One region of the Robertmurraya beringensis genome, then DNA from elsewhere that is predicted to be linked to it. Evidence: riboswitches for the same ligand, from Rfam matches in the RefSeq annotation. Region 1 holds a riboswitch; each other region holds the start of a gene.

Evidence for each region. A riboswitch is a leader RNA that binds a small molecule or an ion and turns the genes downstream of it on or off. The one in region 1 is predicted to bind S-adenosylmethionine.
Region 2: it holds a riboswitch for S-adenosylmethionine, as region 1 does, so the genes downstream of both, ACFFHF_RS19080 (homoserine dehydrogenase) here and ACFFHF_RS23915 (methionine ABC transporter ATP-binding protein) in region 1, are expected to answer to the same signal.
Region 3: it holds a riboswitch for S-adenosylmethionine, as region 1 does, so the genes downstream of both, ACFFHF_RS06230 (sugar ABC transporter substrate-binding protein) here and ACFFHF_RS23915 (methionine ABC transporter ATP-binding protein) in region 1, are expected to answer to the same signal.

What each region holds. Positions count from the first base shown of each region.
Region 1 is NZ_JBHLUU010000128.1:23,607-30,407, reverse strand. Features, by position in the region: gene ilvD (dihydroxy-acid dehydratase) at 1-985, shown strand, start outside; SAM riboswitch class I at 1,163-1,269, shown strand; gene ACFFHF_RS23915 (methionine ABC transporter ATP-binding protein) at 1,343-2,356, shown strand; gene ACFFHF_RS23910 (methionine ABC transporter permease) at 2,346-3,011, shown strand; gene ACFFHF_RS23905 (MetQ/NlpA family ABC transporter substrate-binding protein) at 3,110-3,952, shown strand; gene ACFFHF_RS23900 (iron-containing alcohol dehydrogenase family protein) at 4,017-5,108, shown strand; gene ACFFHF_RS23895 (NAD(P)H-dependent flavin oxidoreductase) at 5,273-6,235, shown strand.
Region 2 is NZ_JBHLUU010000119.1:54,601-61,401, reverse strand. Features, by position in the region: gene ACFFHF_RS19095 (ammonium transporter) at 1-42, shown strand, start outside; gene ACFFHF_RS19090 (DUF294 nucleotidyltransferase-like domain-containing protein) at 103-1,074, shown strand; gene ACFFHF_RS19085 (exonuclease domain-containing protein) at 1,064-1,792, shown strand; SAM riboswitch class I at 1,867-1,980, shown strand; gene ACFFHF_RS19080 (homoserine dehydrogenase) at 2,045-3,322, shown strand; gene ACFFHF_RS19075 (hypothetical protein) at 3,405-3,668, shown strand; gene ACFFHF_RS19070 (hypothetical protein) at 3,631-3,900, shown strand; gene ACFFHF_RS19065 (hypothetical protein) at 3,924-4,700, shown strand; partial or broken gene ACFFHF_RS19060 (alcohol dehydrogenase catalytic domain-containing protein) at 4,714-5,857, shown strand; gene tgl (spore coat transglutaminase TGL) at 5,950-6,678, shown strand.
Region 3 is NZ_JBHLUU010000017.1:43,489-50,289, reverse strand. Features, by position in the region: gene ACFFHF_RS06250 (SpoIID/LytB domain-containing protein) at 1-129, shown strand, start outside; gene ACFFHF_RS06245 (VOC family protein) at 342-740, shown strand; gene ACFFHF_RS06240 (DUF1801 domain-containing protein) at 768-1,415, shown strand; gene ACFFHF_RS06235 (DNA alkylation repair protein) at 1,454-2,161, shown strand; SAM riboswitch class I at 2,310-2,417, shown strand; gene ACFFHF_RS06230 (sugar ABC transporter substrate-binding protein) at 2,542-3,654, shown strand; gene ACFFHF_RS06225 (sugar ABC transporter ATP-binding protein) at 3,905-5,407, shown strand; gene ACFFHF_RS06220 (ABC transporter permease) at 5,409-6,410, shown strand; gene ACFFHF_RS06215 (cupin domain-containing protein) at 6,511-6,801, opposite strand, start outside.

The DNA.
Region 1 (6,801 bases):
TTTCGTTAGGAAATCAGCAACACAGTTAATGGAACTGATTGAAAAGGATATTAAGCCTCGTGATATCGTTACAGAAAAAGCAATCGATAACGCGTTTGCCCTTGATATGGCATTAGGTGGATCTTCCAATACGGTTCTTCACACATTGGCATTAGCTCATGAAGCAGAAATTGATTATCCAATCGGAAGAATCAACGAAGTAGCGGCACGTGTTCCTCACCTGTCTAAGCTTGCACCTGCTTCTGATGTATTTATTGAAGATTTGCATGAAGCGGGCGGAGTTTCTGCCGTTCTAAACGAATTATCTAAGAAAGAAGGAGCCCTTCACTTAGATACATTAACGGTTACAGGGAAAACACTTGGTGAAAATATTGCCGGCTGTGACGTTAAGAACCATGATGTAATTCATTCCATTGATAACCCACATAGTGAAAAGGGTGGCCTAGCTGTATTGTTTGGTAACCTTGCTCCAGATGGTGCGATCATTAAAACTGGTGGAATCACAGGTGGAAACCGCCATGAAGGACCTGCGGTTGTATTTGATTCACAAGACGAAGCTCTTCACGGCATTGCTAATGGAAAAGTAAAAGAAGGCGACGTTGTAGTAATCCGTTACGAAGGACCAAAAGGTGGACCTGGTATGCCTGAAATGCTTGCTCCAACTTCTCAAATCATGGGAATGGGACTTGGCGCGAAGGTTGCTCTTGTAACCGATGGCCGCTTCTCTGGCGCTTCACGCGGATTGTCTATCGGTCACGCTTCACCAGAAGCTGCTGAAGGCGGACCATTAGCATTTATCCAAAATGGAGATCAAATTGTGATCGATGTTGACGCTCGTTCCATGGACGTTGTTCTTTCTGATGAAGAATGGGCAGAGCGTAAAGCCAACTGGAAAGGCTTTGAACCTAAGGTGAAAAAGGGTTATCTAGCTCGTTATTCGAAGCTTGTAACATCTGCTAGCACCGGTGGAGTTATGAAAATCTAATTTTAATTTGGCACCCATTCACTTTTTTTGTGATGGGTGTTTTATTTTTATAAATTTTTCCCCACTTACAGCCTCAGGTGTGTAAGCGTTTCCCCTACTTCCTTCTACCAAAAATAGCTGTTGACACTTCTCCCCTATTAGATTTATGATTCATGTAACAAATTTAATAAGACCTTTTACTTATCAAGAGTGACTGAGGGATTAGGCCCTATGACGTCCGGCAACCTCCATTTCATGGAACGGTGCCACTTCCTACAGAATGATTCCATTCTGAAAGATAAGTCGTATATATAACGATGCCTCTTTCTGACTGGAAAGAGGTTTTTTTGTATTTTCATAGCTTAAGGGGTGACAGATATGATTGAAGTAACAGATTTGGTGAAAGTCTACCAAACAAAAAAAGGTGAAGTAACGGGTGTGGACCATGTGTCATTAACGGTGAACAAAGGGGAAATCTTTGGAATCGTTGGTTATAGTGGTGCTGGGAAAAGTTCATTACTACGTTGTTTGAATTTATTGGAGGCTCCGACCTCAGGAGAAATTAAAATAGATGGGGTGTCCCTTACCGCTCTTGGGAAAAAGGAGCTTCGGACAGCTCGTCAAAAAATCGGGATGATCTTCCAACACTTCTATCTCGTAAGCTCGAAGACGGTTTTTGAAAACGTAGCTTTTGCCTTAAAGGCTGCATATAAATCAAAAACAGAAATTGATACTCGAGTCACCGATCTACTTGAAATGGTCGGCTTGTCAGATAAGCGTGATGTGTATCCCTCTCAGTTAAGTGGTGGACAAAAGCAACGTGTGGGGATTGCAAGAGCGTTAGCGAATAACCCTTCCGTTCTGCTTTGTGATGAAGCCACCTCTGCCCTGGACCCAAGCACGACGAAATCGATTTTATCTTTGTTAAAAAAGATTAACCAGGAGCTAGGATTAACGATTGTACTGATCACACATGAGATGGAAGTTGTAAAAGAGATTTGTGATCGAATGGCAGTTATGCAGGACGGGCGAATTGTTGAGGAAGGTCCAGTCTATGATTTGTTCGCAAATCCAGCGAATGAACTGACGAAAGAATTCATTAATACCATTCTTCAATTTGATTTACCAGATCACTTGCTAACTTCAAGCAAAGGAAAAATTGTAAAGATTCATTTCCGCGGGGCAATTGCAGAGGAATCAGTAATTTCAGACGCGCTTCAGAAGTTCCAAGTAAAGGGCAATATTTTACACGGCAAGATCGAGTACATAAAAGAAACTCCACTTGGAATCTTCATCATGGAACTCACAGGTGATATGGCCGAAGTAGAAAAAGCAATACAATACATCACATCTCGCACAGAAAGCTTGGAGGTGATCCGAGATGCCGCTTGATAGTTTGATAGAATTACTACCTGATTTGAACAAAGCCTTTTTTGAAACGATTTATATGGTCGGTATATCAATTGCAGTAGCTATGATTATCGGATTGCCAGTAGGAGTACTGTTGTTTGTTACCGACCGCGGATTGTTTTTAGAGAATTCCCTATTTAATCAAATTGTTGGATTTTTAGTGAACATGATCCGTTCGATTCCGTTTATCATTTTGCTCATTGCACTTTTGCCTTTAGCAGATTTGATTGCTGGTTCAACAATTGGACCAACAGCAGCATCCGTCTCACTCTCGGTCGCTGCCATTCCTTTCTTTGCTAGATTGGTAGAACAGTCACTGCGAGAGATCGATAAAGGTGTGATTGAAGCAGCGGTTGCTGTTGGGGCTTCTCCGTGGATGATCATCAAGGAAGTTCTTCTTCCAGAGGCAAAACCAGGGATTATCCAAGGTGTGACCATTACAATTATTAGCTTAGTTGCTTACTCCGCGATGGCTGGAATTGTCGGTGGAGGCGGTGTCGGAGACCTTGCCATCCGCTTTGGGTACTACCGATACGACAATACCATCATGATTACCACCGTTATCATCTTAATTTGTTTAGTCCAGCTCATCCAATTTTTCGGTGACCGACTTGCAAAAGCAGTAAATAAAAAATAAATCACATTTAACCACTGTCCATCCCAGAAGGACAAAAACGCACCAACTGTCCACGAAGGGTGACAGACACCATAAAAATTATTGGGGGAGTATTTACGATGAGAAAGTTATTTTTGAGTTTTGTAGTTTTAATTGCAATCGCCGTGCTTGCAGCTTGCGGTGGAAGTTCTGAGGAGGCATCTTCTTCTGAGGAAAAGGCGACTGAGAAAAAAGAAGTGAAAATTGGAGCAACGTCTGGTCCATACAGTGACATGGTTTCAAACGCAATTAAGCCTTTATTAGAGGAAAAAGGCTATGAAGTAGAAGTAGTTGAATTCAGTGACTATGTTCAACCAAATCTCGCTCTTTCCAAGGGAGACATTGACGCAAACCTATTCCAGCACAAAATCTACATGGAAAACTTCGCAAAAGAAAATAAGATTGAACTATCTGACGTTATTTCCGTACCAACTGCACCAATGGGGATCTACTCTAAGACGTTTACTTCTGTAGATGAAATTTCGGATGGAGCTGATATTGCTATCCCAAATGACCCAACAAATGCAGCACGTGCTTTCTTAATTTTAGAAGATCTTGGGTTAATCTCATTAAACGCAGATGCTGACCCATTAACGGTTTCAGAAAAAGACGTAGAAAAGAACGTAAAAAATCTAGTATTCCAACCAATTGAAGCAGCTCAGCTTCCACGTGCGGTTGACAGCGTGGACCTTGCTGCAGTACCAGGAAACTTCGCTTTAGCAGCAAAAATGGACTTACTAGACGCATTACAGCTTGAAAATATGCCAGATCAATACCGTAACCGTGTGGCGGTAGATACAAAGAATATTGACAGCCAATTTGCAAAAGATCTGAAAGAAGTTGTTGAATCAGAAGAATTTGAAACCATCATCGACGAGGACTTCCAAGGCTTTGGTAAACCTGAATGGATGGTAAATCGCTAATTGATAAACTAGTAAAAAACAACGCCCTTACCGGCGTTGTTTTTACTAGAAAGGAATGAAGACAATGACCAAACTCGAAGTGCGTGGCGCTCCCTCCTATTATGCATGTCATGAGGGTTCGTTAAATGACCTTGAAAATCTACTTCTCTTGAATTCAATTAATCACTGCTTAGTCATTCACGGAGAACAATCTTGGAAAGCAGCAGCACCCTATTTTCCAAATATGTCACATGTAAAACTCACCTTCGTTTCCTATCAGGGGGAGTGCTCATTAATTGAAGTGCAGAGAATCTCTACGATCGTTAGTGGTACAAATATCGACGCCATCATCGGCATCGGCGGAGGAAAAGTACTTGATCTGGCAAAGGCAGTGGCAAATGAAACAAACAAAGAAGCCATTCTTATCCCAACTCTTGCCTCCACCTGCGCTGCTTGGACTCCGTTAAGTGTGTTTTATACAGAAGAAGGCGAATTCACGCATTACACCATTTTTCCGAAAAGTACATTAATCGTCTTAATAGAACCGCGTATCATTCTTCATTCACCAATTAAGTATGTTCGAGCAGGGATTGCAGACACATTGGCCAAATGGTACGAAGCTGATGTGTTAGTACGCGACTTACAAGATCTTCCGTTGCCTGTAAAAATCGCCCATCAAAGTGCGAGGCTTTGCCAGATTGTTTTACTTGAACATAGTCAAACTGCACTGAACGCGATGGAAGCAAAAACTTCTTCACCTGCTTTTCTTCAAGTTATTGAAACGATCATTGTGGCTGGTGGCATGGTTGGCGGTTTCGGAGACCGGTACGGGAGAATTGCTGCTGCCCACTCGGTTCATAATGGATTAACGGTAGCTCATGAAACCCATCATCTATTGCACGGTGAAAAAGTAGCGTACGGTATACTTGTTCAGCTAGTGCTCGAGGAAAATTTAGAAGAGGTTGCCTCCCTTCTTCCTTTTTACAGAGCTTTAGAGCTTCCAATACAATTAAGAGATCTAGAGCTGAACCGCGATAATCTCGAAAAACTCAAAGCAATTGCCGAGAGAACGGTAGCTTCTAGTGAGTCCATTCATTACTTGGAGAAAGACTTTACTTCAGACGATATATTAACCGCAATTCTATCACTGGAAACATTTGTTGATCCCCTTGTCTAACAGAACAAGGGGTTTTTTATTCAAATGGAGTTTTTTTTATTCAATGTTCACAAAATGTTATCAACTATTATTATCAAATTTTAGTACCTAGTAATATATATCACATCCTTCTCCCATACTACATGCTAGAATCTAATGGAGATTAAAAGAAATGGGTGATGATCATGAATTTTCCTCAGTTAAAAATTGGACATATGCTTCCGAAAGCTCCCATCATACAAGGTGGCATGGGTGTAGGCATTTCCCTTAGCAAGCTTGCCTCTGCTGTTGCAAATGCAGGTGGAATTGGCATAATTTCGGGCACAGGGATTTCCGTTGAAGAAATGAGAAACCATATTCGTCAAGCTAAAGCGCTTGTGAAAAAGGATGCAGGATATATTGGTGTTAATGTGTTATTTGCAATGAATGACTTTGCTGAGAAAATGAAGGCGGCACTTGAAGAAAAGGTCGATTTTATTATTTCAGGTGCAGGGATTTCACGGGATATGTATGCATGGGGTAAGAAAGCGGGTATTCCCGTTCTTTCAATTGTGTCTTCTGCGAAGCTAGCGAAAATGTCGGAGCGCCTTGGTGCTGCCGCAGTCGTGGTTGAAGGACATGAAGCGGGTGGCCACCTCGGGACCGAACGTCCATTATTTGAGATTCTTCCTGAAGTGGTGGAGGCCGTATCGATTCCGGTTATTGCAGCGGGAGGAATCATGACAGGAGCAGACATTGCTAAAGCGATCAGCATGGGAGCTTCTGGAGTACAAATGGGAACTCGGTTTGTTGCGAGCGAGGAATGTGATGCCCCACTTTCCTTTAAACAGAAATACGTCGAAGCGACGAAGGAAGATACACTGCTCGTTAAAACAACAGTTGGTCTTCACGGTCGTGCGATTGCTAATCACTTTACAGACTTAATCACAACTTCTGAAAAGCTAAAAATTACGAAATGCCTGGATTGCTTGAAAAATTGCTCGTATAGATTTTGTACCCTTGACTCCCTTTTAAAATCAATGGCTGGCGATGTCGAAAATGGTCTTGTGTTTGCAGGAGCCAGAGTTCATGAAATTAAAGAGATACTTCCTGTGAAAAAAATCTTTGAAAATCTAACAAACGAGTATCGTGTAGCCATCAGTAAATAAAAAACTAAGAGGGTTAGCTCAAGTGGTTAACCCTCTTAGTTTTTTTGTTCTACTTATCTGTCTTGAGGGGATGGGTTTTGGTAGCTGGCTTTTGTTAATAGCTTTGATAGATAGGGTTGGTTGCCACTGGGACCATTTTTTTTGGTTAGAGGGAAACAAACAGTCACTTTGGTTACCGTTGGCTTTTGATTTCTGCGTGCACGGGAATCTAACTGCCTCTTTAGTTACCGCTGGCTTGTGATTTCTGCGTGCACGGGAATCTAACTGCCTCTTTAGTTACCGCTAGCTTGTGATTTCTGCGTTCACGGGAATCTAACTGCCTCTTTGGTTACCGCTGGCTTGTGTTTTCTGCGTTCACGGGAATCTAACTGCCTCTTTAGTTACCGCTAGCTTGTGTTTTCTGCGTTCATGGGAATCTAACTGCTTCTTTGGTTACCGTTGGCTTGTGATTTCTGCTTTCACGGGAATCTAACTGCCTCTTTGGTTACCGCTGGCTTGTGATTTCTACGTTCATGGGAATCTAACTGCCTCTTTGGTTACCGCTAGCTTGTGATTTCTGCGTTTAC
Region 2 (6,801 bases), on a different contig from region 1:
GAAGTATTTTTAACTAGTGAAAATCAAAAAGTTTCTTCATAATTAATAAGGAGAGCCTCATTTTATGGGGCTTTCCTTATCTACTTAAAGGGCGTGTAAGAATTGAGTTCATATGAGTCAATAAAATTATGGAAAGAAACTCATGTTGAAGAGTATATATCCAATTCAGAATCTTTAAATGAATTCCACGACGAGATTATGATGAAGGTATTTAAGACTGCAAGTGCCCGAATGAATATTGAACCTCCATGTGCTTTTGTATGGTTTATTACTGGTAGCGGGGGACGATTTGAACAAGGATTAATTAGTGACCAAGATCATGGGATTATTTTTCAAGATGATAGTCCAGAGGCAGGTAATTATTTTAGTGAGTTAGGTAAGGAATTATCAATGGGATTACAAATAGTTGGATACCCATTGTGCGATGGTAAGGTAATGAGTTCAAACCCATTATGGTGTCAAACGGCTGTTAGTTGGAATAAACAGGTGGTAAATTGGATGGAGGAGAGCAGTTGGGTGTCGATTCGCAATTTGCAGATTTTCTATGATGCTAGGAAACTTGTAGGTAAGCATGAACTTCTATTCGATCTTAAAAACATTATCCACGAATATAGTCGATCCCATCCTCAATTTTTAGGACGATTATTAGAAAATGTAAAACATGTTAAAAAGACGATTGGTCCACTAGGACAGATCATTGTTGAGGAGAAGGGAATACATGCTGGAGCTATTGATTTGAAGTATTCTGCTTTTATACCATATGTGAATGCAGTTCGGCTATTAGCATGGAAAGAAGGGATAACCGAGACTAGTACAATAGGTAGATTAAAAGAGCTTAATAAATTAGGGAAGTATGAGGAGTTATCTCATTATCAGGAGAACTATTCGCAGCTTCTTCAGTTTCGCTTAGAACACCTTTCTTCTACAGCTTCATATGATGATTCCCACTACTTGTATGTAAAAAAACTTACGAAAGACAATCAAAAACTAATTAAAAAGATACTGAAAGATGGAAAGAAGCTGCAGCAATACGTTCAGAGAATGATTGAAAAGGGTGGAAATCATGGCGTTTGAACCATTTATTCATTTTGTGAGAGGAATCCAGGGGAAAATGGGGACAAATGTATATAGTGGCTTACAGGGACAAAACGGTCAGCATGTTGCCTTTTTGCGTCAAATGCAAAAAGAATTAAATTCAGACAATGCCTTACTGATTCCGTTGTCGGAGTTAGAGGTGACAGTTTTTGACCTTGAAACCACAGGTTTCTTTCCTGAAAAAGGGGATGAAATTTTGTCTATTGGTGCTATAAAGACAAAAGGAGCTCATGTGAAAGAAGCTGATTCCTTTTATTCTTTAGTTCAATACGATAAAGAACTTCCGATCCTGGTGAAAGAGTTAACAGGGCTTTCAGAAGAGGAACTAAGGAGTGCGCCTCCTTTGTCAAATGTTCTACTGGATTTTTATCACTTTGCTAGAGGAACGCCACTTGTTGCACACCATTCAAATCATGAAAAAAACTTCTTGCAAGCAGCGAATTGGAAACAATTCAAAGCTCCTCAAAAACATCGCATCATTGATACGTCATTCCTATCAAGAGTTGCCGATCCAGAATTAACTCAAAACAAGCTTGAGGATATTTGCGAGCGGTATGGGATAGAAGTAGTGGATAGACATCATGCGCTGGGAGATGCTAAATTGACCGCTGTACTGTGGTGTATTTTTATTGAAAACGTTCAGGAAAAGGGATATGAGACTCTTCAAGATATATATAATCTTATGGCAAAATTGTAAGATACTATAATTCTTTCTTTACTTATTAAAAAAGTTTGTGCTATTATTATCCATAAATGAACTGAATATTGGATTTCTTATCCAGAGTGGTGGAGGGGCTGGCCCGATGATACCCGGCAACCGATTTTCTTTTTATAGAAAACACGGTGCCAATTCCTGCAAAGCAATCGTGCTTTGACAGATAAGAAGAGATGATAACCATAAACCCTCTTCTTTAGAAGAGGGTTTTTTATTTTATCAGAGGAGGAAAACATGATGAAAACGGTGAAAGTTGTTCTTTTAGGGTTTGGTACGGTTGGATCAGGTGTGTATGATACCATCCTTCATACACATCAGGAGAAGCTGGAAAAGGTAATTGGTAAGAAGGTTGAAATTGTCGGTATATTAGTGAAGTCGGAAAAGGAACGTCAACTTCCTCGAAATATTATTGTAACTACAAAGATTGACGAAATCTTAGCTCTCCCCAAAATAGACTATGTGTTTGAAGCGATTGTTGGTATTGAACCAGCCTATTCCTATACAAAGTTATTTTTAGATCGGGGTTGTCATGTGATAAGTGCAAACAAGGAATTGCTTGCCAATCGTGGTGAGGAGCTCATGGAATATGCTTTAAATAAAGGTAAGTTTTTAACTTTTGAGGCAGCTGTTGCAGGAGGGATTCCTTTACTTAGAACGATTATTCAGCTTCTTCAAGTGAATGGAATTTTAGTTCTAGAGGGTATATTGAATGGAACGAGTAACTACATTCTATCGAAAATGAGAAATGAGAAATTGAGCTTTGGAGAATGCCTGCAAGAGGCACAGCAACTCGGATACGCAGAGGCTAATCCGGAAAGTGATATTTCTGGTAGAGATGCTTTCTATAAGCAAATGATTTTAAGTAGTTTAATCTACCATGAGCAACCCGACTGGGAAAAGGTTGAAAGAATTGGGATTGAACAAGTCGCTTTAGAAGATCTAGCCTTAGGTGAGGTACATGGATTAAGGCTAAAGCTGCTGGCCTCTTTGAAAAGAGTGGACGAGGGAATCAAGGCAACCGTAAAGCCTACGTTTGTAAGCTCTGAACATCCTCTTTACAATGTGGAGGGGGTAGACAATGGCATAGTTATAAAAACGGATTTGGTTGGAACTCTTATGCTTCAAGGACCAGGAGCTGGTTCAAAGGCTACTGCAAGTGCTATGATTGAAGATTTGGTACAAATTGAACAACAAAAACAGCCCTTGCAAAAAGTACATCGATATAGCTATCAAAATCAAAATGAAAAGGAGAATAATGCAAGTATTCAATTAGCTGTATTTCCACTGCAAAACAAGGAGGAATGGCTACGCTTAAAAGCGGTTATAAATGAAAATTCAAAGCATGTAAATATACTTCAAGAAGTGGTTAAAGAGCTTGGTGGTAGTATATACGGAAGTTTCTTATACGAAGGTGAGCTAGAGAGTGTGAAGCTACCTGTCTTATATAAACGTTACCCTGTATCACCTATCGGTCTAAAAAGAGATCAATTGAATGTAGTTAATAGCTTCTAGGGAAGACGCATAATGATTGCGTCTTTTTTTTGTATTGTAAAGCTCCATAGGGCAAATAATATGTTTGCTATGGAGGTGTAGTATGAGAAAACTTTTAATCTTGTTTGGAGTTATTATGCTTATCTTTGGTGTTGTTATCTATACATTAACAAATGTTTCCTTTGATTACGCATTTGTTCCGGAAGCAGAGGATGTAAGAAAATCAGAAAAGAAATCGAAAATAGCTTCTGTGTCAAACGGGGGGGAGATGGGGACATCAGAACAGATTGAGTTAGGACGAAAATTATTTTATGAGGAGACCTTTGGGAATGAAGTGTTTTTTTTCAGATATTTTAGGAATGTTTAATGGGGCCTTAACGTTAGGTAATATAGGAAAGGCAATCTTAAAATTAAATGGGGAAAGTACGAATAATCTTCAGGTCGAAGCGTATAAAGATTTTTCTGCTGGTGATTTTCACATAAAAAAAGGTGACTTAATTGATACAGGTCTTGATGTGGCTAAAGGGGCTAAAACACCGGTTGGTATTAAGGTTGTATTTGATGAAGGAAGATTAAAAGCTGGAGTTTTGCGAAAGTAGATCCTACCCCTGGAGTACCTGGTGTGAATCGATTGACTAAATCTCCCACTTACCCTAAAACCTCCTATATGACATCTGTTGGAGTATTATCGAGCTCGCCTGGATATAAGATATATGAACAATTAAACGCAATGAGTGCATACATGAATTCTCTTTCACCAGTACCAAGTGGATTGCAAAAGGATAATGAAAAAGCAGAGGAAGGTGAAAGAGTATTTACAAAAGCAGGATGTATCTCTTGCCATTCGGGAGCATTTGCAACGAGCAATAAATTAATTCCCTTAGAAGAACTTAAAACGAACGGCTCTCGTGCAAAGGGTTTTTCGCCATTAAAGGACTACCACGATGTACCAAAAGTATATGAAGAGGGAACGCCTGTACCCCTACCTGAAAATCCAAAAGTAAATGTGATAAAAACAACACCTGAACAAGAGCAGTTGCTTCAACTAGCTTGGGGATTTTCGAATACAAAAGGAGCCTATAAAACGATTAGCCTTTATAACCTCTCTAGAAGTGCTCCTTACTTACACGATGGCGGAGTGGCTGTTGGACCAAATGGAGAGGTTGGGGTAACCGAAACCATTTTACAAGGGAAGCTTCCTGATCCGTACCATAGTCTAAAAGCGATGGTTGACTCAAGGTTAAGAGAAATAGTGATTGAAAGCAATGCAACGAACAAGAGTTTATTCTCAGCGAATGTGACTGGTGAAGGACATTCCTTTTGGGTAGATGAAACGACAGGATTTTCTAAATCTGAGCAGGATGCACTTATTCACTACTTGCTCACTCTCACTGATTAGAAGGAGGAATAAGGTGAAGGCTGTTACTTATCAAGGGTTATTACATGTAGAAGTGAAAAATGTACCTGATCCAGTGATTCAACTTCCCGATGACATCATTGTACGAGTGACTGCATCTTCGATCTGTGGTTCAGATCTGCATTTATATCATGGAATGATCCCAAGCCTTGAAAAGGATTATGTGATCGGACATGAAGCGGTCGGAATCGTTGAAGAGATCGGGAGAGAGGTAACAGGAATCAAAAAGGGTGATAAAGTAGTTATCCCTTTTAATATTTCTTGTGGACATTGTTTTTACTGTGAGAATGGTTTGGAAAGCCAGTGTGATCTGTCGAATAAGGAGAAAAAGCCAGAAACTGGGGCGATGTTTGGCTGTTCACGTCTGTACGGAGATTATTCTGGAAGCCAAGCAGAATGGTTAAGAGTTCCGTTCGCTAATTTTACTCGGTTTAGAGTACCTGATGACAATGAGCTACAGGATGATGCATTAGTTCTACTAGCTGATGCGGTCCCAACTGCCTACTGGGGAGTAAGCAATGCAGATGTTAAGCCTGGTGATACGGTTATTGTTTTCGGAAGTGGTCCGATTGGGTTGTTATCACAGAAGTTTGCTTGGCTAAAAGGAGCAAGCCGAGTGATTGCTATTGACCGAATTCCTTATCGATTGGAACATGCAAAAAGAACGAATGGGGTTAAGGTATTTAATCTTGAAGAGATACATGAGCTAACAGACCTTTTGTTAGAGATTACAAAAGGTGGAGCGGATGTTGTCATTGATTGTGTTGGAGCAAGCGGGAAAATGACACCAATTGAACTAGCTGAAACAGCACTTTTTCTACAAGGGGGCGGCCTTACAGCGATTAAGATGGCGAGCCAAGTAGTTAGAAAAGGGGGAGTTGTTCAACTTGTTGGGGTGTATGGTCTTAGGTATAACGGATTTCCTTTGGGGGATTTTATTGCTAGAAATATTACTTTAAAAATGGGCTTTGCCCCTGCAATACGTAATATGCCATTCCTTTATGAGCTAGTTTTAGAAAGAGAAAATAAAGGTACACGATATTATCACTCATCGTATACCATTATCTGATGGTGTAAAAGCATATAAGTTATTCAATAAAAAGCAAGAAAATTGCTTGAAAATTATATTAAAACCGTAAGAGGGGCTCATGCTCTCTTTTTGCGTATTATGGATGCCTCTTTTCCCATTGGAGCATAGCATGTAGTAATGGAGAAAGGAGGTCAAGGATTTGTGATTATCGTTGCGGGAATGAATATAGAGATACCCCCTTTTCAATTATCCAGCAAACAAGCAGAAATTTTTCACTTCTTAAAAAACAGTAGTGAAGTGCATAGATATGTTCATAGTAGAGAGCTGTTGTTTGAATTGATATTACGAGAAAACATGATCAATAGTGCTATTGAAATGAACGAAAGTGAAGTGGAATTTTCCATATTTCATACATCAAAGTTCAACTCCATGTATTGGTTGAAAACATCAAGAGGTTATATTCTTAAGCCAAATGTATTGCCCTCCGATGCAATAAAAGATATTTTTCATAATGGGAAAGAGTACGGTTTTGAATGTACGACGGCTATTGTTGTCATTTTTTATTATGCTGTTCTTCAATCTATTGAGGAGAGAGCTTTTAATCGGCTTTTTAATCATCTTCTCGTTTGGGATTGGAGCTATGATGAGGACCTAGGAATTATTACAAGAGTCGGCTCGGATTTTATTCCGGGGGATGTAATGTATTTTTACAATCCAGATTATGATAATCCGGTTTGGATAGGAGAAAATGTTGTATTTTTAGGTGAAGGTAAATATTTTGGTCATGGAATTGGAATTGGTACAGCGGAAGAAACGATTAAAGCCCTTAATACTTTGCGAAAAGAAGGTGCAACGAGATCTGCTCACTTAATCCATCAGCATAGTCGCTTAAATTATAAGTATTTATCTCAGTTTTCTACGCAAATTTAAATTATTTGAAAAGGACAATTGATCCATTTGTCAGAAAAGGTCAGTGTCCTTTTATATTTATTTCATGTTAACTCTTTTTTCCATATGAAAATCGCTGTATACTAATACTATGGAAGGAAAGTA
Region 3 (6,801 bases), on a different contig from region 1:
GGGCATGGCGTTGGTATGAGTCAATGGGGGGCAAATGAAATGGCAGAAGAAGGGAAACACTACAAAGAAATTATTGGACACTATTATCCTGGCACCCAAGTGAAAGTGACTCAAACCTTTCAAGAATAATATTGTAGTGAATACCATGTGATGATATCTTTCGGGTATCATCCTTTTTTTTGCCGTTCATACTGATTTGGAAGGGATAGAAAAATAAACATCTAATTATTTTCAGATTTAATCATTAACACTAGTGAAATTTCCTGTCTTTATTTATATTGTAATTATAGGAATGTAATAAATAGATAAGGTAGCCCTACTAACTTAAGGAGCTGATCGTAATGGGAAAAGTTACACCATTCTTAATGTTTCAAGATGGCAAAGCAGAAGAAGCAATGAATTATTACATATCTATTATTGAGGATTCAGAAATTACAAGTATTGTTCGCTATGGAGCGAATGAATCTGGAGATGAAGGAACGGTAATGCAGGCTACTTTTTCTATAAAAGGCCAAGAATTTATGTGTATAGATAGTAATTTAAAGCATCAGTTTACATTTACTCCATCCTTCTCAATTTTTGTTACATGTGATACCGAAGAAGAAATTAACAACGTTTATCAGAAACTGATCGAGGGCGGACAAGCACTTATGCCAATTGGTGACTATGGTTTTAGTCAAAGGTTTGGTTGGTTAAATGATCGATTTGGTGTGTCATGGCAACTAAATCTTCCTTCGTGAAGTAATTTTTTTATGGGAGGAAACAACATGGCAGTTCTGAATCCAAAGGTTGATGATTATTTAAGTAAAGTTAAAAAATGGAGGGAAGAATCTGAGCGGTTGAGACAGATTGTTCTTGACTGTGATCTGACCGAAGAATTTAAATGGATGCATCCGTGTTACACGCTTGAGAAGAAAAATGTCGTATTAATACATGGATTTAAAGAATATTGTGCACTTCTGTTTCACAAAGGTGCCTTATTAAAGGATCCCCATGGAATTCTTGTCCAACAAACCGAGAATGTACAGGCGGCACGCCAGATTCGATTCACTCATCTTCAAGAAATAATTGAACTAGAACCTATTTTGAAAGAATACATACTTGAAGCCATTGAAGTGGAAAAAGCCGGTTTGGAAGTAACTTTAAAAAAGGATACAGAATTCATTATTCCAGAAGAACTTCAAGATAAATTCGATGAGTCACCAGACTTAAAAACTGCTTTTGAAGCATTGACACCGGGACGGCAAAGAGCATATATTCTTTATTTTTCTCAACCAAAACAATCCAAAACTCGAGTGTCAAGGGTAGAGAATTGTATGGAGAGAATTCTAAGCGGAAAGGGATTAAAGGATTGCACTTGTGGACTTTCTAAAAAAATGCCCTCCTGTGATGGCTCGCACAAGAACATTCGATAAAAAAAATATGATAAAAGTAAGGAAGGAAGTTCAAAGCTATGGATATTGAAACAGTGATGCAAGAGCTTGAAGCCCTCGGTAAAGAACGAAGTAAGAAAATGTACATATCCAATGGTGCGCACGAGCCACTTTTTGGCGTGGCAACAGGGGCTATGAAACCAATTGCAAAGAAAATAAAAATCAACCAAGATTTAGCTGACAAGCTTTATACCACAGGTAATTACGATGCCATGTATTTTGCAGGCATTATTGCTGACCCAAAAGCTATGACTGAAGCAGATTATGAACGCTGGATAGATGGTGCGTATTTTTATATGCTGTCCGATTATGTGGTCGCAGTCACTTTATCAGAGTCAGATATTGCACAAGACGTTGCAGATAAATGGATTGCAAGCGGTGACGAATTGAAAATGTCGGCTGGATGGAGTTGCTATTGCTGGCTTTTAGGGAATCGAAAGGATAAAGAATTTTCCGAAAGCAAGATTTCCAATATGCTGGATATGGTGAAAAATTCGATTCATGATTCGCCGGAACGAACCAAATCTGCTATGAATAATTTCGTATACACGGTGGCGATTTCCTATTTGCCGCAACATGAAAAGGCAGTCGAGGTCTCAAAGGAAATAGGAATCGTAGAAGTCAAACGAGACAATAAAAAAAGCAGTTTCTTAAACGCTTATGAAAGTATTCAAAAAGAAATGGATAGAGGGAAGCTTGGTTTCAAACGTAAATATGTACGATGTTAAAAAATAGTTTTGTATCGGGATGCTGATCTAGAAATTACGTGGGAATAATATTTCTATTAAAAATATTTAGAAAATACTATTGACAATTTGTTAATAGAATATTAAATTAAGTTTTATACTTTATTAAAGTAAATGAATAAAATACGTTCTCTTATCAAGAGTGGCAGAGGGACTGGCCCGATGACGCCCAGCAACCGTTCCGAATGGAATTGGTGCTAAATCCTGCAAAACAAGATTTTGTTTTGAGAGATAAGAGAGGAGTAGTCCTTATTTTGTGATGAAACCTCTCTTTTCTGGAGAGGTTTTTTATATTTTATAAAAACTCTCCTAAGAGCAACGTTGGTAAGAAGACATAAAAAACAAAAAGGGGAGAAAGAATCATGAAGAGGAACTTTTTAAAGAGTGCATTTGTATCAGCTATCGCTGCAACACTTTTGCTTACAGGCTGTGCAACAGGGGGAGAAACAAAGGAAGCAACAGGATCGAACACACCGATTGAAGGTGTACCTGAGCGCTTTGCAAATGGAGACCAACCAAAAATCAAAGTTATTCGTAAAATTGGTGGGGACGATCACACAGCTCAGTTCTTAGCAGGTGCAAAGCAAGAAGGGGAAGCATTAGGATTCCAAGTGGATGTATTTACGGCAAATGGAGATACAGCGAAATTTCATGATGCGATTAATCAAGCGTTAAATCAAGATTATGATGGATTTGTTATTTCTCACGGTGATGATGATGCTACCGTTAATGACATACAGAAAATTGTTGATGCTGGAAAAAGCGTAGTGGCATTTGACTCGAATGCAAATTTAACAAGTGTTGACGGTGTTACTCTTGTGTCACAAGATGATGAAGCACTAGCTACTCTATCATTGGATCAATTAGTAAAAGAAACAAAAGGGGAAGCCAATATTGCATACCTATGGGTGGACGGATTCCCACCAATGGTTAGACGAAATAAAGTGTATGAAGAGGTTCTAGCAAATAATCCTGGCATTAAAGAAGTGGAGCGCTTTGGCGTAGCAGCAGCTGATACTAGTGTTCAAACCCAAAATGCGGTTGCTGCAATGTTGAATAAATACCCTAAGGGTGAACTTGATGCGATTTTTGCCACTTGGGATGCTTTTGCCATCGGTGCGGCTCGCGCGTTAAAAGAAGCTGGCAGAGAAGAAGTTAAAATCTATGGAATCGATGTTTCAAATGCTGATTTGCAGGAAATCCAAAGAGAAGGCAGCGCTTGGAGATATACGGCAGCTGTTGATCCTAAGTTGATTGGTTCAGTAAATATGAGAATACTAGCAAAGAAATTAGCAGGCGAGGAAACACCACAAACGTATGATTTGGAAGCTTCACTTATCTCTCAAGAAGACCTTCAAAAGTCAAAAGATCCTGTTAATATGGTCAATTTAAGTGAAATCATTGAAGGATGGGGTCAATCAACAGAATTTGAAGAAGACTGGATGAAGACGCTAAAGGAACACTATAAGAAGTAAGGGACTTATTGATAGGCACTCTTTTTCACTAGATAAAGAGAGTGTTTCTTTGAAGAAAGTATAAAATATTGAACTTTGAACAGTGTCTAGCTCCAGCGCCCAGCGACTAGTGTACTTCGCTCTCCTCCCTACGATAAGTCAACATCGGATCGCTAACGCTCTCCGTGTTTCCTTTATCTCAGTCAGAGCGCTCCAGTCCATACGTCGCTTAACGGGCGCTTGCGCTTTTCTTTGAAAGGACGGTGACATCATGACCACTTTAGAGATGAAAAATGTGTCAATTGAATTTCCGGGTGTAAAAGCATTAAATAGGGTGGATTTTTCAGTTAAAAGCGGGAAAACTCATGCCTTAATTGGAGCCAATGGTGCTGGGAAGTCAACCTTGATGAAGGTTCTTTCAGGGGCATATGATCACTATACTGGTGAAATCACATTGGATGGACAATCTATGACCATTCGTTCGCCCAAAAGTGCCATGGACGCAGGAATTCAAATTGTATATCAGGAAGTGGATACAGCTCTGATTCCCTATTTAACGGTTGCGGAAAATATCATGTTAATGGACACGGTACACAACATGGGAAAGAAGCAATGGGTTAATTGGAAAAGCTTGCATTCTAGAGCGGCCACCATCCTATCAGAAATGAATTTGTCTCTTCCAACTAAAAAACTAGTAAGTGAATTAACATTAGCAGAAAAACAAATGGTCTTAATCGCCAGAGCGGTGTCAAAAGAATGTAGATTCCTCATCTTAGATGAGCCGACAGCACCTCTTAGTCATACGGAGACAAATGAGTTATTTCGTATCGTACAAGAATTAAAGAACCGTGATGTTGGAGTTATTTTCATCTCACATCGACTTCCAGAGATTTTTGAGATTTGTGATGATATTACGATTATGAGAAATGGGGAAGTAGTTGAGAGACAGAGGATTTCGGATACTAACCAAAACAAAGTAGTGGAGCATATGCTTGGTCAAAAACTCGGTGACCAGTTTCCTGATAAATTCATGACCATTGGAGACACATTCCTTGAGGTAAAAGGACTTACAGATAAAGATAAGATTAAAGATTTTAGCATGAACGTCAAAGCAGGGGAGATTGTGGGAATTGCTGGACTTGTAGGTGCCGGTAAGACCGAGTTCTGTAAAGCTTTGTTCGGGGTTGAAGGCAAATTAGTGGCAGGAGAAGTCAAGGTTAACGGAAAAAGAGTTAATGTTAAAAACCCGTATGAAGCGGTTAAGAATGGACTGGCCTTGGTCCCTGAAGAGCGCCGAAAAGAAGGGATTCTTGTAAATGCGTCGGTTGAATCAAATTTAACTGTAGTGAATTTAAGGCATTTTTCAAAAGATTTTAGTTTCCTGGATAGGAAAAAAGAAAAGTTAGTTGCAAAGGCACTGATCAATCGTCTTGGAATAAAGACACCTTCTGAAGAAACAAAAGTTCAAAATCTTTCTGGCGGTAATCAACAGAAGATTGCCATTGGCAAGTGGCTCGTAGCCGATGCTGATGTCTATATTTTTGATGAGCCGACCAAAGGTGTAGATGTTGGAGCAAAAAAGGACATTTTTAATCTTATTGTCGAGCTGGCAAGCCGCGGAAAAGCTATTATTTATGCATCATCTGAACTATCAGAGATTATGGGAATTACGAATCGGGTCTATGTCCTTTATGATGGAAGATCAGTGAAGGAACTAGAAACAAAATCAACTAATGAAGAAGAACTATTATTCTATTCAACAGGGGGCAGGTAAGATGGAGGCAAACATAACAGCAAAGAAACAGACCCCGGCAAAAACGTCATTTGATCTATTCCAATTTTTTTATAAATATGGAACGATTATTACGATCATTGCACTAGTGATCATATTTTCATTGGCCAATCCCGCATTTATACAAGGAAATAATATTGTAAATATCCTGCGTTCCATTTCAATTGTAACTATCATTGCAATCGGGATTACCATCAGTTTAACGGTTGATGGCTTTGATCTTTCCGTTGGATCGGTGGCCTCCTTATCAAATGCAATCGTGATTTCTATGTTCGTTTGGTTTTCGCAAAATACCTTTGTAGCTATTATTTCGGCAATTGCCGCAGCATTAATTGTAGGGATATTGAATTCTATTATGATTGTAAAAATGCGGATTCCTGATATGTTAATGACGCTTGCAACCATGTTCGTTATTCAAGGAACGGCATTGACCTATACAAAGGGAGCGACTGTTTCACAAAACATGGTGTTGCCTGATGGAACGATGGCAGAAGGCCTTATTAGTCCGTTTTTTTCGAAAATCGGCCAGGTGCCATGGATTATTGTCATTATGGTTGTTGTCGTTGTTGTGGTTCATATCTTTTTAACGTATACGAAACATGGAAGATACATGTATGTGATCGGGGGAAATAAAGAAGCAGCAAGACTATCAGGTATTCCGGTTAATAAGTACAAAGTGGCTGCCTACCTGCTTTCTGCGCTCTTTGCCGCCATTGGCGGAATTGTCTTAGCTTCACGGGTTATGACATCTGAAATCAACTCAGGTGCACCTTACTTAATGGATTCTGTAGCAGCTGCATTTATCGGATTTTCCGTTTTAGGTGCCGGTAAGCCAAATGCATTCGGAACCTTCGTTGGTGCGGTGTTGATCGGGATTTTAGCAAACGGACTTGTAATGATGTCTGTTCCCTATTACGCAATGGACATCGTAAAGGGAACGGTTTTAGCATTTGCATTAGCCATCACATATTATAAACAAAAATAATAAATGGAAGAGGCCTATTCGATGTGAATGGGTCTATTTTTATTTTTAAAATTGAAAAATCATGGTTTCCTATGTTTTGGATTGCATTAATAAACAACTGTTAGCCCCAATATTGCTGATAATGGTGACCGTATAGTGGCTGTGGGTATTGCCGAATATATCGGGATGGTTCATGCGTTTGATTAATATGTTGATAAGGGCTATGATCCGTTGATCTATTACAATCCTTGTATGGACCTATATATGTTGATGGTTTAACAGATGAAGTGGCTTGTTTCCATTGATTTTCATTAAGACAATAGGTATGCGCCATGATTTTTGCAGGGGTAAATTTCAATATATCAGAACCTAAAATAACTTCTGGAGTAGGCGCATTAAAAATAGCCAAAAG